DNA from 4 places in the Aliiglaciecola sp. SL4 genome. Region 1 is predicted to be linked to each of the others. Evidence: predicted binding sites of a transcription regulator. Region 1 holds the regulator's gene; each other region holds the start of a gene.
The links. Region 1 encodes sigma-54, which starts transcription at its own class of promoters, with help from an activator protein. Its sites were predicted from a motif close to GTTGGCACGNNNNTNGNNT; they were not measured.
Positions count from the first base shown of each region.

Region 2: the regulator sigma-54 is predicted to act here: its motif matches at 1,796-1,814, upstream of AB6T38_RS13050 (entericidin A/B family lipoprotein).
Region 3: the regulator sigma-54 is predicted to act here: its motif matches at 3,177-3,195, upstream of glnK (P-II family nitrogen regulator).
Region 4: the regulator sigma-54 is predicted to act here: its motif matches at 3,374-3,392, upstream of AB6T38_RS02575 (formate/nitrite transporter family protein).

Region 1 is NZ_JBGOSE010000013.1:23,611-31,621, reverse strand. Features, by position in the region: gene AB6T38_RS16035 (HPr family phosphocarrier protein) at 1-93, opposite strand, end outside; gene rapZ (RNase adapter RapZ) at 90-935, opposite strand; gene AB6T38_RS16025 (PTS sugar transporter subunit IIA) at 932-1,378, opposite strand; gene hpf (ribosome hibernation promoting factor) at 1,397-1,684, opposite strand; gene AB6T38_RS16015 (RNA polymerase factor sigma-54) at 1,712-3,190, opposite strand; gene lptB (LPS export ABC transporter ATP-binding protein) at 3,252-3,977, opposite strand; gene lptA (lipopolysaccharide transport periplasmic protein LptA) at 3,977-4,549, opposite strand; gene lptC (LPS export ABC transporter periplasmic protein LptC) at 4,536-5,096, opposite strand; gene kdsC (3-deoxy-manno-octulosonate-8-phosphatase KdsC) at 5,093-5,647, opposite strand; gene AB6T38_RS15990 (KpsF/GutQ family sugar-phosphate isomerase) at 5,647-6,627, opposite strand; gene AB6T38_RS15985 (calcium/sodium antiporter) at 6,632-7,588, opposite strand.
Region 2 is NZ_JBGOSE010000008.1:101,656-109,666, reverse strand. Features, by position in the region: gene AB6T38_RS13070 (pteridine reductase) at 1-48, shown strand, start outside; gene AB6T38_RS13065 (CPXCG motif-containing cysteine-rich protein) at 57-269, shown strand; gene AB6T38_RS13060 (DUF3080 family protein) at 370-1,365, shown strand; gene AB6T38_RS13055 (hypothetical protein) at 1,407-1,652, shown strand; gene AB6T38_RS13050 (entericidin A/B family lipoprotein) at 1,867-2,016, shown strand; gene AB6T38_RS13045 (hypothetical protein) at 2,185-2,553, opposite strand; gene AB6T38_RS13040 (DeoR/GlpR family DNA-binding transcription regulator) at 3,272-4,069, shown strand; gene kduI (5-dehydro-4-deoxy-D-glucuronate isomerase) at 4,370-5,200, shown strand; gene kduD (2-dehydro-3-deoxy-D-gluconate 5-dehydrogenase KduD) at 5,215-5,979, shown strand; gene AB6T38_RS13025 (TRAP transporter large permease) at 6,217-7,509, opposite strand; gene AB6T38_RS13020 (TRAP transporter small permease) at 7,539-8,011, opposite strand, start outside.
Region 3 is NZ_JBGOSE010000007.1:21,943-29,953, forward strand. Features, by position in the region: gene mrcB (penicillin-binding protein 1B) at 1-2,115, shown strand, start outside; gene AB6T38_RS11670 (hypothetical protein) at 2,149-2,964, opposite strand; gene glnK (P-II family nitrogen regulator) at 3,248-3,586, shown strand; gene AB6T38_RS11680 (ammonium transporter) at 3,608-4,852, shown strand; gene AB6T38_RS11685 (hypothetical protein) at 5,054-5,185, shown strand; gene ggt (gamma-glutamyltransferase) at 5,294-6,982, shown strand; gene AB6T38_RS11695 (Dyp-type peroxidase) at 7,029-7,952, shown strand.
Region 4 is NZ_JBGOSE010000001.1:563,849-571,859, forward strand. Features, by position in the region: gene AB6T38_RS02560 (hypothetical protein) at 1-135, shown strand, start outside; gene cynS (cyanase) at 157-603, opposite strand; gene AB6T38_RS02570 (protein kinase) at 614-2,341, opposite strand; gene AB6T38_RS02575 (formate/nitrite transporter family protein) at 2,328-3,194, opposite strand; gene AB6T38_RS02580 (alpha-hydroxy acid oxidase) at 3,810-4,955, shown strand; gene AB6T38_RS02585 (serine/threonine protein kinase) at 5,126-7,528, opposite strand; gene AB6T38_RS02590 (ECF-type sigma factor) at 7,708-8,011, shown strand, end outside.

The sequences.
Region 1 (8,011 bases):
AAATTGATTGGCAACTTTAACTAATTCCGTCGCTGCTCGTGCATGTAAGCCAAGTTTATTAACTATAACTATTTGCTTTTCAAAGCGATTCATCTGTTTAATTCTCGGTGTCTAATTTGCACATCTGGGTGAGAGGCTGAGAATGTTTTTGCTAATGACTCAGCAACATAAACTGAACGATGTTGTCCACCGGTACAGCCAATTGCAACTGTGACGTAACTTCGGTTATTTCTTTCTAGGTGGGGAAGCCAAGTTGATATGAGGTTTTGGATTTGCCAAATAAATTTAGTCACTATGGGTTGTGAACCTAAAAATATTTCAACTGGTGAGTCTAATCCACTTAGGTGTTTTAAGTCCGGTTCCCAATGAGGGTTAGGTAAAAATCGCGCATCAAAAACATAGTCGGCATCTTTAGGTATGCCATATTTAAATCCAAAAGATTCAAATACTAAAACCAGTCTTGAGCTTTTCTTTCCTAGAATGCGTTCACGAACTAACTCAGCTAATTGATGAACCGAAAGCTTGTCAGTATCTAAATATAAGTCAGCACGTTCTGCTATAGGAGCTAAAAGTTGACCTTCAGCTTGAATGGCATCGGAAAGCGATTTGTTTTGACGTGATAACGGGTGTAAGCGACGGGTTTCGCTGAAACGCTTAATTAGTATGTCATCACTGGCATCTAAATAAACAATAGTCATATCCCAGTTTGCAGGCAGGTAATCGAGGATTTCCACCAATTCACCAGATACTTTGGGAAGGTTTCTTACGTCAATACTTACCGCAACTTGGTCATACTCATCCATAACTGTATGAGTAAGGGTAGGCAGAAGGTTAACAGGGATATTATCAACACAATAATAGCCTAAATCTTCTAAAGAGCGCAGTGCAATTGATTTTCCTGAACCGGAGCGACCACTTATAATAATCAGCTTCATGAAACAATTGCCTCGTATAACTGTCCGTTATCTTCAGCACAGCGAATGCGTTTAAGAACCTCTTTGTCACTTAACTTTGTTGCTATAGTGGCCAAGGTTTGTAGGTGTCCGGCGGCTTTATCTTCTGGTACTAAAATAGCGAAAAATATATCTACAGGACAATTATCGACTGCGTCAAAATTGATGGAAGGATCACTGGTAATTAATATTGCGACTACGTCTTTTAACCCAGCTAATCTGCCGTGGGGCAGCGCAATACCATTGCCGATTCCTGTACTACCCATTTTTTCGCGACTGACTAAACTATTCAAAATCGTAGTTTGGTCAATACCGTCAATCTTTTCTGCCGCTAATAGGCTGATAGTTTCAAGGATTCGTTTTTTGCTTGTCCCCTGGACTGCACAACTTGTGCAGTCAGAGGAAAGGATGTCTTTAATTTCCATTAAATAATCTAATATATGTTAATGACGTTTAATCTTTTCCTTGTGCTTGATCACCTGTCGATCAAGCTTATCTATTAATCCGTCAATGGCTGCGTACATATCGTTATGTTCTGAGGTTGCAAAAACTTCGCCTCCGCTAAGATGAACTGTCGCTTCAGCTTTTTGATTAAGCTTTTCGACATTGAGAATGACATGGACATTGTTGATGTGATCAAAATGCCTTTCTAACTTCGTAAATTTAGTGTCTACATAATCTCGCAATGAATCTGTAATTTCTACATGATGGCCAGTAAGGTTAATTTGCATATTAGCGTATTCCTTCTGTTAACGAGCCTACAGCAGGCTCTTGCGTTGGTTAGACGGTGGGATCGATAAAGACTCCCGGTATTTTGCTATTGTTCTACGGGCAACCTGTATACCTTGGTCAGCCAGTAGATCAGCAATCTTACTATCGCTAAGTGGCTTAGTTGGAAGCTCTGCAGCGACAAGTTTTTTAATTAGTGCGCGAATTGCCGTTGAAGAGCACTCTCCGCCAGAGTCTGTGGCAACATGGCTGGAGAAAAAGTACTTCAGTTCGTAAATTCCTCTTGGTGTATGCATATATTTTTGTGTAGTGACACGGGAAATAGTTGATTCATGCATATCCACCATTTCTGCGACATCATTTAACACCATTGGTTTCATCATTTCCGGACCATGTTCGAAAAATCCGACTTGTTGCTGAACAATACAGTTGGCTACTTTGAGCAATGTGTCGTTTCGGCTTTCGAGGCTTTTAATAAACCACTTGGCTTCTTGCATATGTGAACGTATGAACTGACTGTCGCTGGTGTTTTTAGCATTGCGGCTCATCGCTGCATACTGCTGATTAACATTTAGTTTAGGCAAACTGTCGGGGTTTAACTCTACTTGCCAACGGCCATTTTTTTTCATTACAGAAACATCAGGAATCACGTATTCGGATTCACCAATTATCAGCGCGCTGCCAGGACGAGGATTTAATGTTTGCAACAAACGCATTGCTTCGCGTAAATCGTCTTCTTTTAAACGAGTTTTGCGCATTAACGTTCGGTAATCTTTGCTACCTAAAAGGTCTGCATATTCACTAATTAATAATTTAGCTTCATTTAGCCAAGGTGTACCTGGGGCAAATTGATTCATTTGTACCATTAAACACTCTTGAGGATTTCGAGAACCAGAACCTATAGGATCGAACATTTGAATGCGTTTTAGAACACATTCAACTTCATCAAGTTCAACCTCTTCGTGGTCGAGACTAGCGAGTACTTCTTCAGTGCTAATGGTTAAATATCCAGATTCATCGATTGAGTCGATAATGGCAATGGCTATAGCGGTATCTACTTCGGAAAAGGGGGTTAAGCGCATTTGCCATAACAAATGATCTTGTATATTTTCGCTGGTTTCACCTTGGAAAATTTGATCATCATCACCACCGCTGCCACCACTAATTGATGCGGGTGCTGAAGATGCACTGATATATTCATCCCAAGTGCTATCTATGGGTAATTCGTCCGGAATATCTGCTTTTTCTAATGCCTCGTTTGTATCCATTGAGTCAGAACTTGCGGATACGGTTTCTTCCGAAAATTTATCATTACTATCTGCTAATGCGGAATCTCCTGTGGGGATGTCCGAACCATCCTCTACTTCTAAAAGCGGGTTGGATTCTAAAGCTTCTTGTATTTCCTGTTGTAAATCCAGCGTTGACAACTGCAATAGACGGATAGCCTGTTGCAATTGAGGCGTCATTGTTAGTTGCTGGCTGAATTTTAATTGTAACGAGGGTTTCATTTAGTTTTTATATTCTTACTTGTTTAGCCACAAAGCTTTGGTTAAAAACAACATACCTGTACTATAGCTTGAATTGCTCGCCAAGGTATACATCTCTGACTTGTTGATTATTTAAAACTTCTTCTGCAGTTCCAGAAGCGATCAATTCACCATGACTTACAATATACGCTTTTTCACACACGTCTAGGGTTTCACGTACATTATGGTCAGTTATTAATACTCCAATACCTCTATCGCGCAGGTGTTGAATTATTTTTTTTATATCATTTACAGAAATTGGATCCACACCTGCAAAAGGTTCATCTAATAAAATAAATTCGGGTGCGGCGGCCAGGGCCCGTGCTATTTCGACTCTTCTGCGTTCTCCTCCAGATAAACTCATGCCTAGGCTATTACGGATATGATTTATATTAAACTCGTCAAGCAATGCATCTGCTTGTTCTTCTCGTTGGTCTGAGCTCAATTCTTTTCGGGTTTGTAAAATTGCCATGATATTTTGATAAACAGTTAGTTTACGAAATATAGACGATTCTTGAGGAAGATACCCAATTCCTTTTCTAGCTCGAATGTGCATAGGCTGTAAAGTTAGTGCTGTTTGGTCAATATAAATATCGCCCTTATCTAAAGGAACAAGCCCTACAATCATATAAAAAGTCGTTGTTTTGCCTGCACCATTGGGGCCTAACAATCCAACAATCTGCCCTGTAGACACTTCTAAACTAACATCTCGTACTACTTGTCGAGATTTGTATGATTTAGCTAGGTTAATCGCTTTTAACGTTGCCATTAAGGTTGCTCATCCTGCAGCTTGTCAGTGCCTTGCTGTTCTAAATCATTCGATTTTTCTTCTGCATCTTCTTCCTGACGTTTACGGATACTCTCAGGTTGAAAAATAGCGGTCACTCCGCCCTCTGCATTACTGTTGCTTTCAGCTATTAATTGTTCCAATTCCATATTGAATTGGATGGATTCACCTTTAACAAGGCTGCTATCCTGATTCAATTCAGCTGAGCCATTTAATGTTAAAGTTCGATTGGATACTTCGTATTTTATTTCATTAGCCGCAGCGCTGATCTTACTTCCGTCATCAAGGGTTTGGCTATACTTTGCCGGTTTACCTCGGGCAATAAATACTTCTTTACCTTCACCTAAGCCGGCTATGACTTCAACCTCATCGGCTAAAATTTCAAGGGAGCCTTGGGTAATTTTAACGTCTTTTCTAAAAATTGAAGTTTTGGTTTTGCCATCAAAGAAGTTTGACTTAGAGTCAACTTTGATAGGTAAATTAAAGTCGTTTTCACCGGCGCTAACAGCAGCGCTAAACACTAAGCTGATGATTAAAGCGCTAACGAGGCGCATATTGAGTTTGCACATGATTTTTAAGTTCATATTCCTGCGTAGTTAAATTTGCTACAAAGCCATTACTTTTAACAATAAAATCTTTTCCGTTAATCTCAACCGGTTCATCTGACATCATTGTTTTGTCTACCAAATTAATTTCTAAAAATTGTGTTTTAATTGTTTGCACAAATCCCGAATCATCTAAGCTTCTAATCTCTACGTCAGTTTCTAATTGAATGCGATTGTCCTCATAAAGTGTGCCCTCTTCAGCTTCAACATGCCAAGGATTTTGTTCATCGGATACATAGATGGTGTATTTGGGGTGGCTAAACAAGGTGAAACCTAGAATTTGATAATGTTCCATTTTAAGGGCGAAAACCTCGTGGTTCACTTCGCCATTTTCATTATAAAGAGTACTGCGCATATTCCTCGCTTGATAATTGGGCTGCCAAGAATCTTCACTAGGTGCATTGGTTTGTTCCGTATCTGAACTTATCCACCCTGGCACATATATCATTAAGATTAGCACAAACAAAATGCCAATGCTTAGGGTGATTCGATTCATACGCTGCTACCGTAAATACGATTTAATTTATTATTAGCGAACAATATGAGGTCGCATACTTCTCGTACTGCGCCAGCCCCACCCGTTGTTCGCGTAATATATTCAGCAACTGATTTTACGTACGGGTGGCCATTTGGAACACTAATAGATACGCTACTGTGTTCGAACATGCCCACATCAGGCATATCATCACCCATAGACGCGATATTTTCTTTTTTTAAATTTAAGCCGGTTCTGAGTTTTTGAACCGCAGTTTTTTTGTCTTCTTCGCCTTGGATAATCAATGATACACCCAATGCCGACATTCTATTTTCTACGATGGCTGATTTGCGACCTGTGACAATAGCCACGTCAATACCAATTTCTAACATTGACTTCACACCATAACCATCGAGAGTATGAAACGCTTTTAATTCTTCGCCATCGTTTCCCATATAGATGCTGCCGTCAGAGAATATGCCGTCTACATCACAAACGAGTAACTTAATTTTGCTAAGTTTACTAATGAAATGATTATTAACTGGCCCATAGAGAGTTTCAATAATCGCCACTATACTACTCCAGCTTTAAGCAGCATGTGCATATTTAACGCGCCAACTGGCTTATTTTCATTATCTACTGCAAACATTGAATTGATACTGTATTTCTCCATTAAATTTAAACCTTCAACTGCTAACATTTCTGGTCGACCTGTCTTACTATTTGCGGTCATAACTTCGGCAACCGGGGTTTCGTGGATATCAATCCGGTCATCAAGGATACGGCGTAAATCGCCATCTGTGAAAATGCCGACTAACTTTCCTGCTTCGTCAGTAATACCTGTCATACCAAGTCCTTTTCGCGATATCTCAAACAATGCATTACGCACTGTTTGATCGGACGTCACTAAGGGTAACTCATCACCAGTATGCATGATATCTGCAACTGTTAATAATAATCTACGCCCTAAGCTTCCACCTGGGTGGGATAAAGCAAAATCAGCAGAAGTAAATCCACTAGCATTCAGCAAGGCCACTGCCAACGCATCACCCATTGCCAAGGTCGCCGTGGTACTGGCTGTTGGGGCCAAGCCTAAAGAACATGCCTCTTGTTCTACTTTAATACACAATACTTCATCAGAGTGCTTTCCCAGTGAACTCGTCGTGCTATTGGTCATCGAAACAATAGGGACATTTAAACGTTTCACCACTGGGATTAAATTAAGTAGTTCGGCAGTTTCCCCAGAGTTAGAGATAGCCAGAAGTATATCTTGGGGGCTTATCATGCCTAAATCACCATGATTGGCCTCACCAGGGTGCATGAAAAAAGCGGGAGTACCTGTACTGGCTAACGTAGCCGCAATCTTATGACCTATATGGCCTGATTTCCCCATGCCAGATACAACTACTTTACCTTTGCACTTTTGAATGATTTGACAGCTTCGCTCAAAGCTACCATCAATGTATTGCTGCAATTGCAAAATAGCTTGGGACTCAATTTCTAATACTTTAAGTGCGGATGCGAGATAATCTGTAGACATAGTTAATTCCATTTATTTATATAAATAAAAAGACAGAGTAGGCGAGGTAACATAGGACGAAGGTTGTACCTTCCCATCGGTTGATTTGCCTTTTGCCTCGAATATTAAAGCTAAATAATATCAGTAACGCAGTGACGATTAACATGGCATACATGTCTCGACTAGCGACATTACCGTCTATTATTCCTGGTGCTATCAGTCCTGGCATCGCTAAGACGGCAAGAATATTGAAGATATTAGAGCCGATAATGTTACCTAATACTAGGTCATCCTCACCTTTCAAAACCCCGGCAACACAGGCTGCCAATTCCGGTAAGCTAGTTCCCAATGCGATGATTGTTAAGCCAATCAATAGTTCACTCATTCCCATGTACCTTGCAATGTGAACGGCTGAATCAACCATAAAGTGGGCACTAAGAGGGAGGAAAATAAGACCTAAGATAACCCAAAACACCGCTTTCGAAGGGGGGACGCCATGGGGGATTTCATCTGCGGTTTCCAAATGCAACGGGTCGCTTTTCTCTGCGTTTAACGATATCCATGTTAAGCCACCAATGGTTAGAAAAAACAAAACGATTAAGATTACACCTTCGATAACACTCAAATGACCATCAGCCAAAAAGTAAACCGCCAACAAGGTCACTGCAAGTAAAACAGGAAGTTCGCGTCTGATGGTGCTACTGGAAACCATTAAAGGTTTTAAAATTGCAGTAATTCCTAGCACTAACGCGATATTGGTAATATTAGAACCAATGGCATTTCCTACTGCTGTATCTGGGTTGTTACTGAGTGATGCAGTGGCGGAAACAACAATTTCTGGCGCAGATGACCCCATTGCGACTATGGTTAAGCCAATTACCATGGGGGAAACGCCAATATTGGTGGCGAGTGCTGATGCACCGTATACAAATTTGTCAGCACTCCAACTTAATGCTGCCAAACCCGCTATAAAAATAATGAATTCTAATATCACTTGACTATTTCTTTAAAAAACAATGATATGATTATCGCAAAATACATATGTAATTCCTAATGTCTTTACAATAATAATGAACGCCGTGAGAAAATGTCGCCTATTACTTATCCAAACGGGCTATTACTTTGTGTTTTACTTTGTTTAATAAGGTATTTCTACCAATAGATGTTGTGACCCATTGAGTAAAATCAAGGTAGAATATGTCATTCATATTATATAGCAACTGAATCATTATAATCTGTTTGGCGTTACGCTTTGTTACAAATCGAAGTAGTTAGTCAATAACAGCCCATAACCATTACTGTTATCATTCCATTAAAAATGCATTTTATTTTTCGTGTTTTAAGTCGATTAATTATTTTTTTGTCTTGAAAAACGATAAAATGGCCTCAAATTGTCGCCTCGGTTGAAACATTTTAG
Region 2 (8,011 bases), on a different contig from region 1:
GTGGCGGTCGATGGAGGTCGCAGCATAGCGAACCCTAGTGTCGCATAGGAGAATTAATGAGTACTGAAGTATTTGAAACTGAACAAACCATTGCTTGTCCAGAATGCGGTCATCATTTACACATAAGAATAGATTGCAGTAATGGTGATCAGGACTTTTTTGAAGAATGTCCCAATTGCTGTCACGAGTTTCACGTTAAGCTCCATATTGATGATCTTAACCGTAAACTTCAAATTAAGATCAACTCCGATGATGAGCAATTATATTAAGCGTTAGTGTTACCCTTAAGTTAAGTTCAGATTTTTAATCAAAAAGTGCCTCACATTCGTTGGGCGAAGTATTGTATTAATTAGTGAAAAGGTGGTTTGTTTGTCATCAACACAGTGGCTGCTGTTTTTTGGTTGTTTAACGTTGTTAACGGCCTGCGGTCAACCCTCAATTCAAGCAAATTTTCATGCATACCAAAAGCAAGTTAGCGATGCGCTTAATATTACGTTGCAATTTGACGATGACCGCCCTTCATTGGGTTATCCTGCTGCTGAAAAATTGAAAGTTAACCTTCCGGAAACGAACATCAAATTACGGGATTTTTATGCCTTAAAGCATTGTGCTGTATCTCTTCTTATTGCGCAGCGTAATACCGCCTTAGGCAAGGTCCAATTGCCATCGCAACGGTTTGCATACGAAGTTAAGTTAATTCAAGGGCTTCAAGAGTGCCTTCAACAAACTAGTGACAATGACCAGCAACAACAGTTACGTCAATGGATAACAGATAAACAGGAAACCCTTCCTATAGTGTGGGCGCAAATGATCCTTAGCAGTTCCGAGATTAGACGGACTTTAAGCAGTAACACAGAGCTATTTACCCAAGTAAACCAAAACCAACTGCAAGCATACGAAGCTTCTTTGAGCTTATTAGTGACCTTGTATTCACCTAAACCGACAGATATTGACGACTTAGAAACAGCTTTAAATACCATGCGTAAACAGCCATTGGCAGCCCAAATTTGGCAAACACAGATTCAGTTGCGTATTTGGTTAAATGAATTGAATGATAGCTTGAGTCTAGCGTTCAGTGAGCTTTCTTGCAGTGTATCCTCCTCTTCTCTACAAATTGAAGACCTTAAATTAGTATACCAACGAAACTTCATTAAAAAGATCCTACCGGCAACAAACCGGCTAACAAGCGCTGCCAATACTTTAGCCCCCTACTTTCAAGATTTGCAGGAAAATCCAGTACTTGCCAATGAGTTTAAAGTATTTTTAAGGCAACGAAAGTCAGATTACGATTTGTATATTGATGCTCTTCGTCGCCATCAATTACTTTGGCAAAACCTATTCAGGCAGTGCCAACCTAGCAATTAAAAAGTCTAGCCCAGCCCAAACAACTGTATATAATAACAGTCATGTTAACTAATAATATTCGATACTCCCAACGTACCTGTTTTGTTTATAAGCAAAATCAATTGATTGGTAAAATTCAGTTCCAGCGGGATGCAAATATCGGCATTTGGCAAGTGCGCTATTTATCCTCGGACCTACCTATTCACAGTGCCGATCAACCCAGTGAGATCCATTCAAAACTAAGTGACTTAGGACTGTCATGGCGATGGGGAAAAATCTATCACCGTTATCGACAACAACGCAGTTAGATTTGGCAGCAACCATTTTGCTTTGATTTAGCTGCATCAACTTACCGTGTAAATTATTCCAAACTTAGTGAAAAAATAGCAAAGCGCATATTGTTGATGTCAACTAGATTAATAAAAAAACCATAAATTTCATACGGTTACTAATTGGCACTATACTCGCTTTGAAAAAAATACAGGGGAATCTTTAATTATTAAACCACAGTGAGGCGATATTATGAGCTTACAGTCAAAACTTAAAATTCTTGTTACGATAACACTTACTTTTTTAGTGCTTTGCGGTTGTGCCACTATCGAGGGTGCAGGTGAAGATATCGAAAGCGCAGGAGATGCGATTCAAGACGCGGCGAATGACGCTGAAAACTAAAAAGTAGATAGTCCACATATTGATACTGACTCTCTTGAAATTAGAGTTTAGTATAATCAGTTAACACATTTACTTGTTGAAATGCTTCTTTAGGGTGGTCCTCATCCAGACTTGGTGGCTTGGGCATCAAATTGGAAATATGACATGCTAAGCTCCTCTCGATTTTGATTATTTGCGTGATGGATTAAAATAAAAAATTTGAGAGCCACTGTTTTTGAGTATGCCGTTGTTGTGGGTATCCTCAATAAAGTAGTTATAAAGAATTGTAATATCAGCAATTATTCGATGATATTGTCGGCTTTCTAATATCTCAAACAACAAAGGTTTAAGTCGCTGAATCATGCGAAAACAATATTTACGCCACGCTATGGACAGCAGACTATCACAAACCACATTCAATAAAGTATCTAAGATACGTAAATGTGCAGCCTTGGTATCTTGGCTATCGCACATTCCTTTAGCTCTTTCTAATCCAGCGTGAACATACCGATTTATTAACTCAAGTTCGGAATCTTTGGAAGGGTTTTTCACTTCCATCTCTAAACTCGTAAATGTAAAACAATACATACCCACCAATCTAATTGATAATCATTATCAATTAGATTAAGTTGTGAGGGATATAAGGTCAACCCTAAAACCCAAATTAATCTGTTTATATTGAGTGACGTTCCTAATCTACTAAACATTAGCGCTTTTAATTTGCACGGAATAATTGATGAGTTCGACCTAGGCCTAATTAACTCAATTGTAAAAAGGTCTAAGGATGGATAACTGTTGCTTGTAAATTAATTAAATAAAGGTGAAAACACAAAAACTTTGACTAAGAAAAGCAGAGATGAAGCTTAGGACTATAAATGGTCACATTTTCAGTCTATCTTCTATCAACTCAAGCTCTTATCATTCTAATTGTCTTAAACTGTCTGCTGTCACTATCTGAAAAAGCAATGTTTATATGTAAAATTAGCCAATACTCACGTTGTGGGCACTTCAATCGGTTAATGCATACAGAACTATAGTGCCCGCACTTTTCGCTATTATTCCAACATCTTTTATGGACATCAAAATGGCTAAAAAAGGTTATTACAGAAGAGTAAATGATATATAAACACATCAAAGAACCTAGGCAAACCAGATTGCTAAACTTTACTATTTTACTATTTTACTATTTAGATAATTAAATAAATAGTTTTCACATTATGTCTTTAATCGTCAAATTAGGTTAGGATATTAAGATATTGTAAAAAGGGTTAATTAAATGCTTGAAAAACAAAGACATCATTTGCTTTTAGAGTTACTCGCCGAAATGGGCTATGCATCCGTTCCAGTTCTATCCAATAAGCTAAAAGCTTCTGAAGCAACGATACGACGCGATATTACTAAACTTTCAAAAAGAAAAGCGTTGACTAAAATAAGAGGTGGTGCACAGTCAAATAATGTTTCGTCTCAAATCCACGAGCGCAGGCATCTGAAGGGATCGGTATTTCTGGCGGATACTGAACAAAATAAAGACATCAAAGCGCTAATTGCGGAAAAGGCAGTATCTCTGTGTGAAGAAGGCGAATCCATCATTATTAATGGTGGGAGTAGCACTTTTATGATGAAAAACGCGCTTGCCAGTCGACACTTAAATATACTGACGAATTCTTTTGCTCTAGCTCAGGAGTTAGCCGATAATTCGGACAACCAAGTAACCCTTCCAGGCGGCGAGCTATACAGAAAACAGAGTATCATTTTAAGTTCATTTGAAAATGATGGTATCTCTAACTACCACGGTAGCAAAATGTTTATGGGTACACCAGCTATTGGTGAGTTTGGCTTGATGGAAACAGACCCTATGCTAGTACTTTCAGAGCAAAAGCTACTAAAACAGGCCGATCAACTAATTGTTCTAGCTGATAGTTCTAAAATTGGTAAACGTAGTTCTTTGATTTTATGTTCTCTTGATAAAGTTGATGTTCTTATTACTGACAGCAACGTTGAACCTCGATTTTTAGAGTTTTTTGAAAAGCACGAAATTCAAGTAATTACAGTTTCTGTTCCAGATAGCAAATAAAAGATATGCCCTGTGGAATATTAGCTTTTTACATTTTTAGTTTTGATGAATAACGTTTGTAAAGACCTGTAACTTATTTAATTTCTCACAATAACAACTACTCAAAATAACACTTTCATATGTTATGCTTTCAACCTCGCCCTCAAATGACACGCTTTGCTTTATATTAATCCAATTTGACTGTATATTATCACTATTGATTTACAGAGCCCGATAACAAAAACCTGATGTTAACTACTCTAAATAAGACATCATGAATTATCGCTATTTTTAACACCTAAAATTTATCTGGAGTTGAGTATGGACTTAAGAGTTTCAGCAGACAATATAAGATACAAACGAATGACCAGCAGTGAACTAAGAAGTAGTTTTTTAGTTGATAACTTGTTTATAGAAGATGAAGTCCCAATGACTTACTCTGACATAGATAGAGGCGTTGTCGCTTCAGCTGTACCAGTCAACAAAGCGCTTGAGCTACCAGTGCACAAAGAACTGGCCTGCACCTATTTCACCCAAAGAAGAGAAGTTGGCGTCTTAAACATTGGTGGAAAAGGGAAAATAACCATCAACCAAAAAGAGTATCCGTTAGCATTTGAAGATAGTTTGTATATTGGCAGAGGAAACGAAGAGATTACCTTCGAGAGCGAAGATAGTAATAACCCTGCAAAATTTTATATTGTCAGTTACCCTGCACACAAGGAATACCCGACAAAACTTATCACCAAATCCATGGCAAAGAAAATAGAAATGGGTTCTATGGAAACCTCAAACAAACGCACAATTTACCAAGCGATCAGTCCAGACAACCTTGATACTTGCCAGATAGTGATGGGCTTTACCAGTCTTGAACCTGGTAGTGTATGGAACACAATGGCTCCACATACTCACAGACGAAGAAGTGAATATTATATGTATTACACTCTAAGCCCTGAGAATATCGTTTTTCACTTTATGGGCGAATCAGACAATGTTCGTCCATTAGTCATGAGAAATCAACAAGTCGCATTGTCTCCAAGCTGGTCAATTCATAGTGGTTGTGGAACAAATGCATATACATTTTGTTGGGCAATGGGAGGTGAAAACCAAGAGTTTACAGATATGGATCACCTTACCGTAGATGAAATTTTTTAATTGGAGTGAGCTTTATGAGTAATATGTTTGATCTTAGCGGCAAAGTTGCATTGGTTACTGGCGCAAGCAGAGGATTAGGGCGCGCGATTGCCCTTGGCTTAGCAAAAGCCGGTGCAGATATCATTGCGGTAGCGTCAAAAAAGGAAAATGTAGCGGAAACAGTCGCAGAAATAGAAAAACTTGGTATTAGCAAAGTGGTGGCATTGGGATGTGAGCAAGATAAACCCGAACAAGTTAAGAAACTTGTAGATGATGCTATCGCAGCTTACGGCAAAGTCGATATTTTAGTGAATAATGCAGGCACGATCCGAAGAGCTCCAGCTGAAGACTTTTCAGATGAAGATTGGGATTTGGTAATGGAAGCAAATATAAACGGTGTGTTTAGACTTTCCCGTGGCATAGGCAAACATATGTTGGCAAATGGTAGTGGAAAAATCATCAATATTGCATCTTTACTCAGTTTTTCCGGCGGCATTACGGTTCCAGCATATAGCGCGTCCAAAGGCGCAGTAATGCAATTAACAAAAGCATTGGCAAATGAATGGGCGGAAAAAGGACTTAACGTGAATGCTATAGCTCCTGGGTATTTTGCAACAGACAATACCTCTGCTTTAAGAGCAGACAAAGAGCGCAATGATTCAATATCAGCTAGGATCCCTGCAGGTCGATGGGGAGAACCTGAAGATTTAGCAGGAGCGGCAATATTTTTAGCGTCGTCTGCATCGGATTATGTAAATGGTCATACACTGTTAGTCGATGGTGGTTGGATGGCTCGGTAAATGATCCTCTGCTAACTTTATAAGCTTTGTATGATTGTTATGCTGAAAAAACAAACATACAAAGCGCTATATCCTTCCCAATCTGTTTCAGTTCCCATCCTAAAAGCTATTTAACTAACTCTATATCATTGCGGCAGAAACAAGTTGTGGCGGGTTTAAAAACTGAATTAATTCACTTTCATATGGAATTAATTCAGTTTCTATTACCATCAATGTTCACATGATCGTTTGAATATTCTAGATTAAACCAAGGAGTGTTGGTAAAAATTCACTAATGGCTGGAAAGATAGTCACAAGAACAAGTGCTGCAATCATCGCCAAATAGAGAGGAATAATAGGCCGTATTATTTCGGTAATATTTACTTTGGCAATACTACAACCGATAAATAAAACACTTCCCACCGGCGGTGAGCATAACCCAATTGATAAGTTTAAAATCATTATAATACCAAAATGCAATGGTGATATACCGAGGTTTTCAACAACTGGAAGTAAAATAGGTGTGAATATTAATACTGCAGGGGTCATGTCCATAAAAGTACCAATAACGAGAAGTATTAAGTTGATGATCAACAAAACGATTAAGGGATTATCTGACAGGGTTAACAATAGTTGGCTTATATCTTGAGGAATAGATTCATAGGTCATTAACCAAGACATTGCCGACGATGAACCAATTAATAGCATGACAATTGACGTGGTAATGACCGACTTAATCAAAATAGGATATAAATCACTTATCTTTAATTCCCGATAGATAACCACAGACAAAATCAACGAATATAAAACCGCGACGACACCTGCTTCGGTTGGCGTAAATACCCCCCCAATAATTCCACCAATAATCACAAATACAAGCAACAAACTAGGCAGTGCACCTATAAAAGATGGCCAAAAAGGGTCGATCGCTTCTTTTTCTAATGGCTTAATTTTGTTGCGTTTAACATAGAGTGCACACGCCAGCATAAGCAATAATGCGACGAGTATTCCGGGCAAGTATCCGGCGATGAACAAGGCTGCAATTGAGACTCCACCACTGGCTAACGAATATATAATTAATATATTGCTTGGCGGAATTAACATACCTGTGGTGGCTGCTGTAACGGTGACGGCAGCACTAAAAGGACGGTTATAGCCCTCCTTTTCCATTGCCGGTATCATAAAACCTCCTACGGCTGAGGTAGCGGCAACAGAAGATCCCGAAATAGAACCAAACAAGGCACAAGAAATAACGTTTACGTAGGCAAGTCCGCCAGGCAACCGACCAACTAAGGTCTTGGCAAAGTTGACTAACCTAGCAGCAATCCCACCCTGCCCCATCAAATAACCAGACAAAATAAAATAAGGAATTGCAAGTAGCGCAAAACTATCAATGCCCACAGCCAATCGCTGGGCTATGGTAGTGATTGCGGGCAAGGTATCAATGGTAAAGAGCATAGTGACAAGCGTCGCAAAAATAATCGCCAGAGCAATCGGTAGATTGATAATAAGTAGAATCGTAAATACTAAGAATAAAATTAAGCTAATCACTTCGGTTTTCCCTGAGAACGATCAAATTGTTATATCGCATCTTCAACTTTGGTATCAGTTGGTGCAAAAATAAAAGAGATACTGTAAATAAAAAATATCAGCCCACTGAGAGGGATTGCGACGTAAACATAGGCCATAGGCATGTTTAATACTGGCGATTGCTGACCTAACACCCAAGTCAACCAAACCAAGTGACTTCCACCACCAATTAGTATCACAACGGAGAATATAGCCACCAAAAAACAGTTAAAGCGAAAAACTCTTAACGCATTCTTTGCAGATAACTTACGAACCAGAATATCGAGCCCTAAATGTGCGTGCAACTTATAGGCATAGGCAGCCCCCAATAAACTAAGCCAAATAAGTAAAAACCTAGCAACTTCCTCGGTAAAAGAACTCGGTTTTGGCAGAATAAAACGAGTAATCACCTGCCATGCGACATCAACAACCAATATCACCATAATGAAAGCTAATAACCTGCTTAGGACATAATCAAGTTTTT
Region 3 (8,011 bases), on a different contig from region 1:
TTAAAAGAGGAAATTACCAGTAAAGAAATTATTGAAGAGTTAACACTGTTGGGATATCGACGGGTAGCTAACGCCAGCCGAACAGGGGAGTATCAATACAGTAACAATCATTTTGAAGTGTATCGTCGGGCTTTTCATTTTCCCGATGGTTTTCAAGGGGAAACAGCTCTTTCGTTAACCGTAAAATCAGGCCGTGTAGCAAGCATTGTTAACCTTAACAGCGGTAAACAAATCAGTAGCTTTAGGTTAGAACCATGGCTAGTGACACGCTTGATTAGTGACGGCAAAGAAGACCGTATGTTGGTATCTCTTGGACAAGTTCCTAAAGAGTTGGTTGAAGCGCTGGTCTTGGTTGAGGATAAGGATTTTTATGAGCATCATGGAATTGCTCCCCTTTCCATTTTAAGAGCCTTGATAGCAAATATTTCAGCCGGGCGCGCTGTGCAAGGTGGTAGTACCCTAACTCAGCAATTGGTCAAGAATATGTACTTAACCAATGAAAAGTCCATAACCAGAAAAATCAAAGAAGCCTTTATGTCCATACTAATCGATGCTCGATATAGCAAAGATCAGATAATGGAAGCTTATTTAAATGAAGTGTTTTTAGGACAAAGTGGGAATACCGGTGTACACGGCTTTGGTTTAGCAAGCTACTTTTATTTTGACCGCCCGCTGAACGAGCTTAACTTAGAAGAGATGACTACTTTAGTCGGTATAATTAAAGGCCCCTCTTACTACAACCCAAGACGTCACCCTGAACGTGTTTTGGAGCGACGTAACCTGGTGTTGAGGCTGATGTTTGAAGGTGGAAAAATTAATAAGTCGACCTTTGAAACATTGTTGGACAAGCCAATTCAAGTGGCCACAGGCGCAACGCTGGTCAAGGGTAAACATCCCGCCTTTATGGATAGAGTGGGGCGTGAATTACACACTATTTTAGATAATCCAAATATTCGTGACTCGGGGGTGAAACTGTTCACCACCCTTGATTCAAATGCACAACGTAAAGCAGAGTCGGCACTAGCAGGTGGCATAATAAGTATCGAAAAACAGCGTAAATTAAAAAACTTGCAAGCCGCAATGGTGGTAACTGACATTGATAGCGGTGAAATTCGTGCAATGGTTGGGGATCGTAAAACAGGCTTCAGTGGTTTTAATCGGGCGTTAGACGCTAAACGTTCCATCGGTTCTTTAGTTAAACCCGCAATCTACATTACTGCTTTAGAGCATCCAGAAGAATATAACTTAGCCACTCCTTTGTTCGACAATCCCATTCAATTACCTAGTGAAGGCGGGGAAACGTGGGAGCCGCAAAATGCCGATAAAAAGTTTCGTGGTCAAGTTCCCTTGTATACTGCATTAACCCAATCCCTCAATGTTCCCACTGTAAGTTTAGGTATGGAATTGGGATTAGATAATATAACACAAACACTTAAACGCCTTGGCGTAACTGAACCTATTACCCAATATCCTGCATTGACTTTAGGTGCCCTTGATTTATCGCCTATTCAGGTTAATCAAATGTACCAAACCATTGCTAACAATGGCGTGCAGATCCCTCTTCATACTGTGAATGCTATTATGTCTTCTGATAATCAGTTGATGTACTCCTTTGATGCCCCAGAAAAAAGAATTATCGATGAAAAAGTCGCTTATTTAATGAATTATGCTCTGCATAAAGTGACCTTAGAAGGCACCGCCAAACAAGTTCGCCGACGTTTTCCTACTATCAATATGGCGGGTAAAACAGGCACAACCGATGACTACCGTGATAGCTGGTTTAGTGGTTATGACAAAAATATCTTAGTTACCAGTTGGATTGGGACAGATGACAATAAGAGTACTGGATTAACAGGGGCCAGTGGTGCATTGAGTTTGTTTTTAGATTTTCAGGCCCTGCAAGCGCCAAAGTCACTGGTTCGGCGTTTTCCAAAAGGTTTAGGTATCGCCCATTTTAATCCACAAACCGGAAGAGCCACCCAAGCGGGCTGTCAGACCAGTATGAGTTTGCCTGCCATATTAGAAGTGCTGCCCAAACGAGCGGATAAATGTGACACCAAAAACCCAAAAATTCAAGAGCGTAAAAGCTTTTGGGAAAGACTGTTTGGAAATTAGGTTTACAAGCTTAATGAGCCAAAAGGCGGTTAATTAGCGTCTATCTTTTGGCTTAATGGGCTTTTTGACATGCTTATCGATGTAAGGCTCAAAATCTTGAGATTTACTGCAATCCATAGTGCTTCCAGTGGTATATTGTAAAACCGTGAGCAGTGTTTTATTTACCGCTGAACTGCAATCTACCCGGATAGTATTTTCCTCCATCAACTTTTCATCTTCGGTTTTATAGGGATCAAATTTAGGTAAATTCAGATCCGGTGATTCCCTTTGTTGACGATAGCGCTGTGCTTCTTGTTCCGCCATGCGTTGATTGGCTTGTGCCGAGTGATCTAATAAATGTTTTTGGGCTAAATTACGAGAGGTCGCAACCGGCGTCTCTTCGTCAGATTTGCCTGGATAATCAATCGAAGGTAAATCTTCACGTCTAGTGTCATTTTCTATGGTGGGTAGCTCGGGGGTAACAGGTTCAACGATATCAGGTACATCCTTTGTCTGAACCTCTTGTTCCGCGGGTATCGTTTCTGGGGCTTCGTCTACCACTACCTCATCGACATGAAGCTCTTCAACCACGGGGTTACTTTGTTCTATTTGTTCTGCTGGAGGTTCAGGTAATTGTTCCGCAGCGTCAGTTTCAACGGTATTTTCCTGCACTTTCGGTGGGGTAAAAAAGATTAATTTAGCATTGATAGCAGAGGTTTCCTGCTCTACTTTTGCAGGAACCTTTATGCGCTGTTGAGACAAAATCCACCAACCGATTAAAACGTGAGCAAGTACAGAAATAAGCAGTACTTTTTGCAAAGAGTGTTTTTTCGTTTCTGGGGGAATATATTGTTGGCGGTCAAAATCCAAGGTGCGCGCTATCCAGCATATTTATTGTCTAATTGATTCGACAGTAGACTTGCCGCGTCTCTTTTAGTTCCCTATTAGCAACGCTTTTCGATTATTGTGAATCTATGCACCATTTGTGTGCGAAATTTGCCTTTTGCTCGCTATTGGTGCTTTAATTGTAGGTTCAATCCATTTTTTCTAATCTAAGTAATTGATTTTTATGCGTAAACATTAGTGGCATAAGACTTGTTTTAGGAATAGAGCGTTTCAATAAAAACAAAATTAAAATATCGGGAGTAACACAATGAAATTAGTAACTGCGATAGTTAAGCCTTTCAAGCTTGATGATGTTCGCGAAGCCATTTCAGAGATTGGCATTGATGGTTTGACTGTCACTGAAGTTAAAGGCTTTGGACGTCAAAAAGGTCATACCGAATTGTACCGTGGTGCAGAATACCAAGTTGACTTTTTACCAAAAGTTAAATTGGAAATTGCGGTGCAAGACGATCATGTTGAACGTTTAGTTGAAGCTATTGTTAGCGCAGCAAAAACGGGCAAGATTGGAGACGGAAAAGTATTTGTATATGACTTAGAGCATGCAGTACGTATCCGCACGGGTGAAACTGACGGCGAAGCCATTTAAGCAGCAGGGCAGGAGAAAATCATGGAAATTACATTTGAGCTTGGGTATGCACTAGATACCTTTTACTTTTTGATATGTGGCGCATTAGTCATGTGGATGGCTGCTGGTTTTACCATGCTAGAAGCCGGTTTAGTGCGTGCTAAAAACACCACTGAAATATTAACTAAGAATATTACCTTATACTCTGTAGCTTGTATCATGTATATGATCTGCGGTTATTCAATCATGTACGGTGGCGGTGAATTCACTTTATTCCTTGATGGAATAGTTGGCGATGGTGCTACTGATGTAGCTGAACCAGCAACTTATGCCCCGTCAGCTGACTTCTTCTTCCAAGTAGTCTTTGTTGCTACAGCAATGTCAATCGTTTCAGGTGCGGTTGCTGAGCGTATGAAATTGTGGTCGTTCCTTGCTTTTGCAGTTATCTTGACCGGGTTTATCTATCCTATGGAAGGTTCTTGGACTTGGGGTGGCGCATCTGTATTCGGAATGTATACCCTTGGCGACTTAGGTTTCTCTGACTTCGCTGGTTCGGGTATTGTTCATATGGCTGGTGCAGCTGCTGCTTTAGCAGGTGTATTAGTACTTGGTGCTCGTAAAGGTAAATATACTGCTGACGGTAAAATCAACGCGATTCCTGGTGCGAACTTACCTTTAGCGACTTTAGGTACATTCATTTTATGGATGGGGTGGTTCGGTTTCAACGGTGGTTCTGTTCTAGCGACAGCTACCGTAGAAAGTGCTAACGCTGTTGCCGTGGTATTTATGAATACCAACGCTGCTGCTGCAGGTGGCTTAGTTGCTGCTCTTGTTCTAGCTCGCGTGTTATTCGGTAAAGCTGACCTAACTATGGCCTTAAACGGCGCATTAGCTGGTTTGGTTGCGATTACTGCAGAACCTTCAACGCCAACTCCTCTACAAGCTACTTTATTCGGTGCTTTAGGTGGTATTTTGGTTGTTGGAAGTATTGTTGCTTTAGATAAAATGAAAATTGATGATCCAGTTGGAGCTATCTCTGTTCATGGTGTGGTAGGTCTACTAGGACTTCTACTAGTACCTTTTACAAATGACGGTTCTTCATTCTCTGGTCAAATCATTGGTGCACTAACTATCTTTGTATGGGTATTTGTAACCAGCTTGGTCGCTTGGTTAATCCTTAAAGCTATCATCGGTATTCGTGTAAGCGAAGAAGAAGAGTTTGAAGGTGTAGATATCGGCGAGTGTGGTTTGGAAGCATACCCAGATTTCACCGGTGGCCGTTCTTAATATCTAATATTTAAGGGAACAACTAGGGCGATAAAGAAATAATAAGAACAAAAACAAGAACAAAAACAATAACAAGGTCCTAATGTTGTTAAAAAGTCAAAACCCCGCTTACTAGCGGGGTTTTTTATTGCACGAAAACAAGCCATTCACCTACTTCTTCAACTCACTCTAAGTTGTTGATTAATACCTATGTGGAACTACATGGCGTTAAGTTGTAATATCTCTGATGATCCGGAAATGGATGATGAAGTGAGCTTTTTAGAGGTTAAAGAAGTCACTATAGACGAGAACAAACCCGAGGGCAGCGTCGATCTTGAGGAAGCTTATGAATAAGGATTAACGGTTAGAAACGAAATTTATTTGCTAGTTTCTATATTTTCTTTAAACCAGCGGGCGCACAGCGTATCCTCTAAGGCATCTAATAGTATAAAAGGTGGTTTAATGAGATTTCTGCCGTGTATCTTCGCTTCATTAATTGTATTTAGTCAATTCAGTTCAGCCTATGACCGTATTACTGGTGAAACCTTTGCTTCTCGCTCTGAGGTGATAGCCACTAATGGTATGGTTGCCACCAGCCAGCCATTGGCTACCCAAGTCGGGTTAGATATTCTTAAACAGGGCGGAAATGCCATAGATGCAGCCATTGCTGCCAACGCTATGTTGGGGTTAGTCGAGCCGACAGGTAATGGTATTGGTGGAGATTTATTTGCGATTGTGTGGGATGCTAAAACCAAGCAACTTTACGGGTTGAATGCGTCAGGTCGTTCTCCTCAATCCCTCACGCTTGAATACTTCAAACAAAATGACATGGAAAAAATTCCTTCCCATGGCCCGCTACCAGTTTCCGTTCCTGGCGCCGTTGATGGTTGGTTTGAGTTGCATGGTAAATTTGGCTCATTACCTATGACCGAGATTTTATCACCGACAATTGATTATGCGAAAAAAGGCTTTCCTGTCAGTGAGCTCATTGCTTGGTATATGAATCGCAGTGCACCGATTCTCAGCAAGTATGAGGGATTTGCTGAAACTTATATGCCCTATGGGGCAACACCGAAAAAAGGAGAAGTGTTCGTTAATCAAAATTTAGCTGTTACTCTTGAAAAAATCGCTACTGGTGGCCGAGATGCATTTTACAAAGGCGATATTGCCCGAACTATAGCGGCATATATGAAAGAGCAAGGTGGATTTTTGAGTTATGAAGATTTAGCCAGTCATACGTCAACTTGGGTGGAGCCGGTATCGAGCAATTACCGTGGATATGATGTGTGGGAATTACCACCCAATTCTCAGGGCATTGCGGCGTTACAAATTTTAAATATGCTTGAGCAATTTGACATCGAAGGCATGGGTTTTGGCTCAGCTGAATATATACATACTTTTGTGGAAGCGAAAAAACTCGCCTTTGAAGATCGTGCCAAATATTACGCCGACCCTGCATTCAATGATATTCCCACTGACTGGCTGATTTCCAAAGAATATGCGCGACAAAGATTGAAATTACTTGACCAACAACGCGCATCTAAGCGCATCGATGCTGGACTTAATGAAGGTGATACTATTTATCTCACCACGGCTGATAAAGAAGGTAATATGGTGTCCCTTATTCAATCAAATTATCGTGGTATGGGCTCGGGCATGACACCCACTGGCTTGGGCTTCATTTTACAAGATCGTGGCGAGTTATTCTCGTTGCAAGAAGGTCACTTTAACCTTTATGCACCAGGCAAGCGTCCGTTTCACACCATTATACCGGCATTTGTAACTAAAAATGGTAAACCGTGGTTGAGCTTTGGTGTGATGGGAGGCGGCACACAACCGCAAATGCATGCGCAAATTATTATTAACTTAATTGATTTTGGGATGAACTTGCAAGAAGCGGGTGATGCACCAAGAATATTGCACAGTGGCTCTAGTCAGCCCACAGGCACCTCAATGACCGATGGCGGTTATGTGAGCCTAGAAAGTGGTTTTTCCGCTAAAACTCGACGAGAGTTAGTACAAAAAGGGCATGTTTTACGAGATGTGTCGGGAAGCTATGGTGGTTATCAAGCTATTCTCAGAGACCCTAAAACTGGCGTATACTTTGGCGCTTCTGAAAGCCGCAAAGATGGGCAGGCATCAGGCTACTAATGCCATTTTTATTGCTAAAATACTTAAATTAAAAGAACAAAAAAATATGACTGAACCTCAAAAAGGCATTTGTGCGGAACCTAATTTACACGCCCAATACCTGATGTTTAACGTTATCGATGACGATGCGCAAGTTATACGTGCAAAACTCGCACATATCCTCAACATATTTGAACACTATGATGAAGAACATTATGAAGCCATGGTATCTGGTGTAATTGCCATAGGAAATAGTTATTGGACCGATTTATATCCAGGCTTAATTCCCATGGAACTTGCTCCTTTTCCGGATATGGAGTGTGATGACCGCAATGCTCCGGCAACACCTTGTGATTTATTTATTCAAATTCGCGCTGACCGTGCTGATGTTTGTTTTGCCATCGGCAGTGAAGTGTGTGAATTACTTAAGGGACACGTGGAGTTATTTGAAGAAGTTAAAGGCTTCCGATATTTGGACGGTCGCGACTTAATTGGTTTTGTTGATGGGACAGAAAACCCCAAAGGTATGCACAAACGTAAAGTGGCCATAGTAGGGGATAAAGACCCTGATTTTGCTGGTGGCAGTTACATTCATATTCAACGCTATCGGACTCACATGGACCGTTGGCAAAGACTACCGGTTAAAAATCAAGAAGACATTATTGGCCGCACTAAAGAAGACAATGTGGAATATGCCAGCGAAGATAAACCCGCGTTTTCTCATGTCAAACGTTCGGGAATTAAAGATGCCCAAGGTAACAGTCTAGAAATTTTACGCCAGAGTATGCCCTATGGCGATATGGTGGTGAAAGGGCTGTTTTTTGTATCCCTAGCGAATAGTCCAAAACCCTTTACGCAGATGTTAAGCAGCATGGTATTTGGTGACGAAAATGGCGTTTATGATAGATTGTTAGACTTTACCGTGCCAGAAACCGGCGCTGCATTTTTTGCACCTTCTTTAAACTTTATTAAAGGTAACAAAGATAAGTAAGAGGGGAAGGTAAAAAGAGGTTGATAACTAAGGTGTCGAACAGAAAGTCGACACCATCA
Region 4 (8,011 bases), on a different contig from region 1:
GGCGGAACCGTGGTATCTGAGCAAGTGGCGGATAAAATCAATGCGACCCTGGTGATTAAAATGGGGAATGGGACACCCGCAAACCCGAATAAAGTGTTTGATGCCAAACAATTAGCATCAAACCTCGCAAGTTAGCTTAATCCTACAAGCTAAGCGCTAATAGGATTTATAAGGTAAGAACTTTCCTGATAGGACGATATTGACTCTATCTCCTGCAGGATTGTTTTCCCGTTGAATATCCATGGAAAAATCAATGGCACTCATAATACCGTCACCGAATTCCTCATGGATTAGTGATTTAATCGTGGTGCCGTATACATTAACTAGCTCATAAAAACGGTAGATCAAAGGATCTGTAGGAACACTTTCTGGCAACGAGCCTTTGTATGGCACTACTTGCAACCAAGCAATGGCATTCTCATCTAGGTCAAATAACTCGCCAATTTTTTGCGCTTGTTCTGCAGTGAAAGTCATTTGCCCTAAACAACCTGCAGTGGTCCACTCTTTAGATTTACCAATCAGATCTGCGACTTGTTGCCAAAAAATACCATTTTTAACTTTGCTTACCAATATAGCAGTAGTAACTTCTTCGCGACTTTTCATAGTTAGGTCCTCAATGATTTAAAAGATAAAGTAAATAAAAGTTAAGTAACACCAGCAGTGCACTGAGCCACTTCCAAAAAAGCAAAGGACTGCGTTCTATTAGTGGCGCTTTGCTTTGTTGTAAAAATTGTGGATTTGGGTGACGTAAATCGTGAATAAATTCAGATAGGGCGTCGTAGCGTTTGTACGGATCTACTTGCAATGCTGTGCGTAAGCACGCATCTACCCATGTTGGAATGTGTCGATGGGCATCTAAAACCGATTGATAATTTAGCTTTCGCTGTTGGGCAAAAGTACGAGTTTTAGCAACGTGAGTTTCGTAAGGGTAACGGCCACTTAACATGTAATAGGTTAATACGGCTAACGAAAACAAATCGGAACGCTGCGTTCCCATTTCCCCTAAAAAATACTCAGGGGCCATATACAACGCTGTTCCAGGAAGTGCCAATGTTAGTTGTTCACAACCTAGCTCTTCTATACCAGCTACCATTGTAGAACCAAAATCGATAATTTTAACCGTCCCATTGAGGTCAATCATAATGTTCTCGGGACGTATATCTTGATGCAGCATCTCCAGTCGGTGGAAAGCTTGTAAACCACGAGCCACTTGTTCAATGATGTCTCTAACAGTTTCTAAGCCTGGATTTGGATTATCAGTTAACCATTGCTGCAGTGATTGACCTTCGACATATTCAGATAAGGTGTACAGATAGCTTTTTGGACGTTCAGTTTTCGGGGCTTTTAGAACGTGAACATTATTAATTCGACGAGATATCCACTCTTCTAGACAGAATCGCTCTAAGTAGCCATTGTCATCCTGTAAATCTACGGATGGTGTTTTCAAAACAACAGGCTTTTCCGTTTCTACATCATTAACGAGGTAAACATGACTGCGGGCAGAATAATGTAACTGACGAATCACCTTAAAGCCATCAATGTGAAAACCCGGGTGCAATGGGGGAGGCAGTGGCAAGCTATCTACTAGGTTACTCACTGGACTGGTACATTCTGAACTGAGTGATTGAACCTGTATTATTTGCACCGTGATATTATCATCACTGCCATTTTCTATAGCTTGCTGAACTAAATTCTCTGCTAGCGTATCGTTTACCTGAGTTTGATGGTTTAAATGCGTTAATAAAACGGAAGGGTCAATAAAGTTATGGAAACCATCGGTACTTAGCAGCAGAGTGTCTCCTTCACATAACGTAAACTGTTGATGATCAATTTCAACTGAATCCTGCATGCCCAAAGCGCGACTGAGATAACTTACTCCCTCAGCGGCGATTTGTTGATGGTCGTTGGTCAATTGTTGAATACTGTTATGACGGCAGAGGTAAATTCGTGAGTCACCCACATGAAATAGATGGGCGATATTGCCTTTAACAACAACAGCAGCAAAGGTACAAACATAGCCTTTATCTGGATCATATTTGTGTTCAGTATGTTTACTGTGAGCAAATAACCAGGCATTGATGGAAGTGATAACTCGTTTTGCTGATGTTTCTACTGACCATGCATCAGAGGTTGAATAATAATCGTGAATAAAACTGTTAACTGCAGCTTGACTAGCAATATGGCTTACCTCACTACTACTAATACCATCTGCCACAGCCGCGGCGTAGCCATTTAATTGCGCTTGCACCTGAGTAGGTGAAGCAAGACCATAAAAATCTTGATTGATAGTTTTGCGGCCAGCACTTGAGTACTGGCCGTTAACTAGTTTAGTTAGCAGCATTTGGCGCGACAGTGCCAGAAGCAATAGTTTCAGGAGAAACTTTAGCTACTTTTCGTTTAGAGCCAGTGCGAACATGAGTTGTATAAAGCGTTAATCCAGTGAAAGCCAAGCCACCAACAAGGTTACCTAATGCTGTGGGGATTTCGTTCCAGATAAAGTAATCAACAACTGAAAATTCACCACCTAAGATAAGGCTAAACGGAAACAAAAACATGTTAACTACAGAATGTTCAAAACCCATAAAAAAGAACAAAAATATAGGCATCCACATGGCAATCACTTTACCACTCACATGCGTTGAAATCATTGCTCCAACTACACCTAAAGATACCATCCAGTTACATAACATGCCGCGGATAAAGATAGTGAACCAGCCTGCTGTACCATACTGGGCATATCCTAGCGTTCGAGCTTCACCAATGGACGCTACTTTTATACCGATAGCCCCAGGATCAATATTAAAACCGTAGGTAAAAATAAAGGCCATCATAAAGGCGACTGTTAACGCGCCACCAAAGTTACCTAAAAACACCAGTCCCCAGTTACGTAATATCCCTTTTATGGTTACACCTGGACGTTTATCGAGCCAAGCTAGTGGACAAAGAACAAACACGCCAGTGAGCAAATCAAAGCCCATTAAATACAGCATACAAAAACCCACTGGGAATAAAATCGCACCTAGTAGAAACATGCCTGTTTGAACCGCTATGGTAATTGCAAATACCGCTGCTAGTGCGAGTATTGCGCCAGCCATGTAGCCGCGAATAAGTGTATCGCGAGTTGACATAAATATTTTTGATTCGCCTGCATCGACCATTTTGGTGACGAATTCTGCTGGAAGTAAATAAGCCATAAGTACCCTCGTAAAATTAGTGTTCAAATTTGTTTGTTGTCTCTCATGCCAATGCATCTGGCTTGCGTTTTCTACTGGCCAAAAAAAAACGTTCAAATTCCTATACAGTGCATAGGAAGTTGAACGCCTTTGTTCGAATATTGTGACCGTAGACTCTTCGTTGAGTTACATTTTAATCAAAGCAAAATATAAGCCAAAAAATAAATTGTTTATTATCAATTGTTTATATATTCACCCTCAAGTTTAATGAGTTTTATTGGTGCAAAGATTCACTGTATTTAATCATTCAAATAAAAATGATAGAGTGCTTCTAAGTTAAAAATGGCAGGTTGATATGTAACCATTCATGATTTTATTCTACTTATTACTTGCTCGATTATTTTGATGCAGTTGGACTTATGGCAAAACTTGCAGGCAAAACAGCGATGATGAGGGAAGTTACATTTGCTGAAAGTTTTTAAATGAATTTTCATAATATGTAGGCGAGAAAACGTCCCTAACGGGCCGGTGTAAGTGCAGTAACAATCGTTTATTATTGATTGTTAGTTTTTTTGTTAAACCCTATAAATTATTCACTGATATAACTAACCCAATAAAACCCATCGGGATCCCAGTATGCGACTAAAACATTGCCATAACTTTCATGATTTTCGAACTCTCGCCAAAAAGCGATTACCCGGGCCAATATTCAATTATATTGACGGAGGCGCTGATGATGAAGTGACCCTAAGACGCAATTCAGAAGCGTTCAATCAATGTGATTTAGTGCCTAAGGTGTTAACGGGGGTAAAAGATATTGATTTAAGTGTTGAGGTGATGGGTCAAAGATTAGAACTACCTATTTATTGTTCTCCTACAGCATTGCAGCGACTCTTTCATCACCAAGGTGAACGAGCGGTTGCAGCCTCAGCTGCAAAGTTTGGCACTATGTTTGGTGTTTCTTCCTTGGGAACTGTGAGTATGGAAGAAATTGCTAAACAATATGATACACCTCAGGTTTACCAATTTTATTTTCATAAAGATCGAGGCCTTAATAGAGCCATGATGGAACGGGCCAAGGCATCTAAAATCGAAGTAATGATGCTAACGGTTGATTCGATTACCGGTGGCAATCGTGAAAGAGATCTGCGTACCGGTTTTTCAATTCCATTTAGGCTCAACCTGTCAGGCTTATGGCAGTTCGCCACTAAACCAATGTGGGGGATAAATTACGTCACCCACGAAAAATTTGCGTTACCACAGTTAGACGAACATGTGGATATGGGAGGTGGTGCTAGTTCCATAGGTGATTATTTTACTAATATGCTCGACCCTGCGATGAATTGGGATGATGTCGCTGAAATGGTCAAGTTTTGGGATGGACAGTTTTGTTTAAAAGGAATTATGAGTGTTGAAGATGCTCGTAAGGCTGTGGATATAGGCTGTACCGGTATTGTTATCTCAAATCATGGTGGACGTCAGCTAGATGGTTCGCGCAGCTCCTTTGACCATTTAGCTGAAATTGTCGATGCAGTTGGCGATAAGATTGATGTTATGTTTGATAGTGGCGTGCAAAGGGGAACTCATGTACTTAAAGCCCTGTCTTTAGGCGCTAAAGCTGTTGGTGTCGGACGTTTGTATTTATATGCCCTTGCAGCAGCAGGACAAGGAGGTGTAGAGCGAGCACTAGGGTTAATGAAAGCCGAAATTGAACGTGATATGCGACTTATGGGGTGTAGTTCGGTCGCTGAACTATCAAAACACAATTTACGTTTTCGTTAAGGTTCGATACTTCGCGTCCAGACGATGTTATTTTTTAATGGTAATGTAAGGCATTACCATTAAAAGACCATTAATAAAGATGAGTGAAAATTAGGTACAACCTTCGCTGTAAATTTACCCACTTAATCATTTTTAGGAAAGAGCTTACTGCTTAAAATAAAGCATTCTGACTAATCCAATAACCATTTCATGGTGGGTAAATCTTCTCCATTTCGACACTTTTCGATAGCAGAAGGTAGGCGAGTTGCAGCATTGTACATGTAACCACTGAGTTGTTTGTTTGCGATAAATGGTCGCAAAAGTTGCTCGGCAATTTCGAGGCTGCTGCATGCATCGGTTAGCCTATCTACATCTCGATACATGTAGGCTAGGATCAAATGGGAAAATGCCCAGGTAGAATATTGGGAAGGTTCGGGTTTAGCTTCTGCCAAGCGCTTTTGCTCTGCAACTATATCAATTTGTTGGGAAATTGCTTGTTCAAAGTCACCCATTTCCGCTAATAATTGTGATTTTGCTTCGCGCATTTGCATGGCAAGACGGGTAATAGACGCATCACCCTCTTGCAATGTTTTCAGCTTTTCTGTGGTTGCAGTGGCTTTATCTAAAAATTCTATTGATTGATTTTGATCATGTAAATTTGCTGCTGCACCATAAGCGATGTAATTTGTCCATGACAGTAAATAGAGCAGCATGGGGTCATTGGGCTGATTAGCTTCCAGTGCACTTAGCCGGCGGTCTGCCTCACGAAAATGTTGAATTGCTTTAGTATTGTTCCTGTCAATATAATCAGCCATGGCTAACCAATAGAAGCTGTAGGCTTGGTCTTGCTTTGCAATTGCACGATTTTGCATCGCACTAGGCCATTGTTCTGTATCTTGGCTTAATCGATTGGCATTTTCTCGTAAGTAATGAGAATCACCAGCCTGATCTGCTCTTTCTAAATCGGTATATAACAAACTTCGTTGGGCTAGATACCAAAGTTCACTTCTTTTGGGGTGCGGGACTGATCCCAGTATTTCTCGACCTTTCGCAATTGTCTGCTCTGCAGCTACTAAATCACTATCATCGTGAACCAAAATCATCCCTTGTGCTGCCATCAACTCTCCTTTTGTGGCTTTTACATCGGCTAAGTTGGGTGCCGACAACGCCAGTTCATCCAACATCGCTTGGGCTCTAGATAAATTAGCGCGTGAAATAGTAACATCACCCAAGTTAGGTTCGGCAGGCACGCCAAAAATCCGCGCTAAACGAATATATCCTTGGGCCGTTTCAAGTTTGATATCAGCTGATGCATTTGCTTGTTTACTCAAGTTGGCTAGGTATTGTTGTCCTCGTTGAGCTAAATCAGCACGGATACTGGTGTTTCCTGCAACGCGTTTTAAATTATCGTACAAATCAAAAATTTGGTACTTTGCCAATGCCCTAACCTCATCGAATCGAGCTTGCGCCTGTACTAAGTTTTGTTCAGCACGTTGATATTGAAATATAGAGGTTCCTAGCGCTGACAAAATTGCCACTATTGCTAATCCTGCAATCATTGACGCTTTAGTATGACGCTTAATAAACTTGCTAAATTTATAGGTGTTAGAAGTGGAGTAAGCGGTTACTGGGAATTGCTGTAAGTAGTTTTCTAGTTCGACTATTAATGCATTTACTGTTTGAAAACGTTGCTGTGGTAGCGTAGCTGTTGCTTGATTAATTATTGCTTGCAGTTCTTTTGGGATACTACGTCCATTAAAAATAGATTCCAGCAATTTACCTAAAGAATAGATATCAACTAAGGTGTTATTACCGTCACCTGTAGCTCGTTCAGGAGCTGCAAAACCCGGGGTAAAGCTCATACTTACAAGAGAGCTTGAAGCGTGAAAGTTGTCACTTTGAGTCGATGTAGGTTTGGCAATACCAAAATCAATCAATTTTACTTCACCAGTTTTATCAACCAGCACGTTAGACGGGGTAATATCTCGATGAATAATCAGGTTTTGGTGCGCATAACGAACAGCTTCACAAGCTTTTATTAATAGTTGAATGCGAGTCGAATCGCTTAAATTTTGTTGTTCGCACCACTTGGTTAGAGGCAGCCCGTCAATAAATTCCATAATAAAATAGGGCATTGTTTGCGGTGTTTGTCCACCATCGTAAAGTCTGGCTATATTTGGATGGATGAGTTGCGCTAAGGTTTGTCTTTCCCGTTCAAATCGTTCGATCAGCTGCGCAGATAACGCTTTAGTGCGTATTACTTTAATTGCTACATCATGTTCAAAGTCACCGCTGTCACGTTTCCCTTTGTAAACTGCACCCATACCACCTTGGCCAATTAATTGGATTATTTTGTAGGCACCAATTTTTTCGGGTAGATCAATTGTATAGGAATCCACATCGACCTTTCCGGTATGCAATACGTTTTCGGAAATCTCATCTTTTTCTAACAACTGCAAGACCCGGTTTCGTAATTTAGTATTTTTCCCTGTTTGCTCTGTTAACCAATCTTTCCGTTGTTCATTAGGGATATCTAAAGAAGCTTCAAACAGTTGCATTGCTTGTAATTCAAATTGTGTTGAACCTGTGGTCATGGCTTTATCCCATATTAAGGTCAATTGACTTGAAATTAATTTAAGTTTACATCGTCAATTTAATTTAAATATTCGACATATATTATTGATTTTATTATTCTAAAACGAGCGTGTATAAAATATATGCTATTTTGGTTTAGTTGCAATGGATATCTAAGCAACAGTCTATCGGGGTAAACATGTCATCTACTAGCTCTCACTCTTGCTCAAATACTGGCTCTGTTGACCAATTGTTATTTGCCTGGCGAGAGGGAGATATCAGCTCGCGCAATAGGCTTTTTGATGTGTTATACAACGAATTGACCCGCCTTTCTGCCTTTTGCCTGCAACGTGAAGGTGGTGTTTCTTTATCTGCTGGCGATCTGGTACACGAAGCGGCTATTCGTCTAGTCAATCTCGAACAAATTAAATGGCAAGATAAAGCTCACTTTTTAGCAATTTGTGCGCAAATTATGCGTCGTGTTTTAGTCGACCATGCCCGTA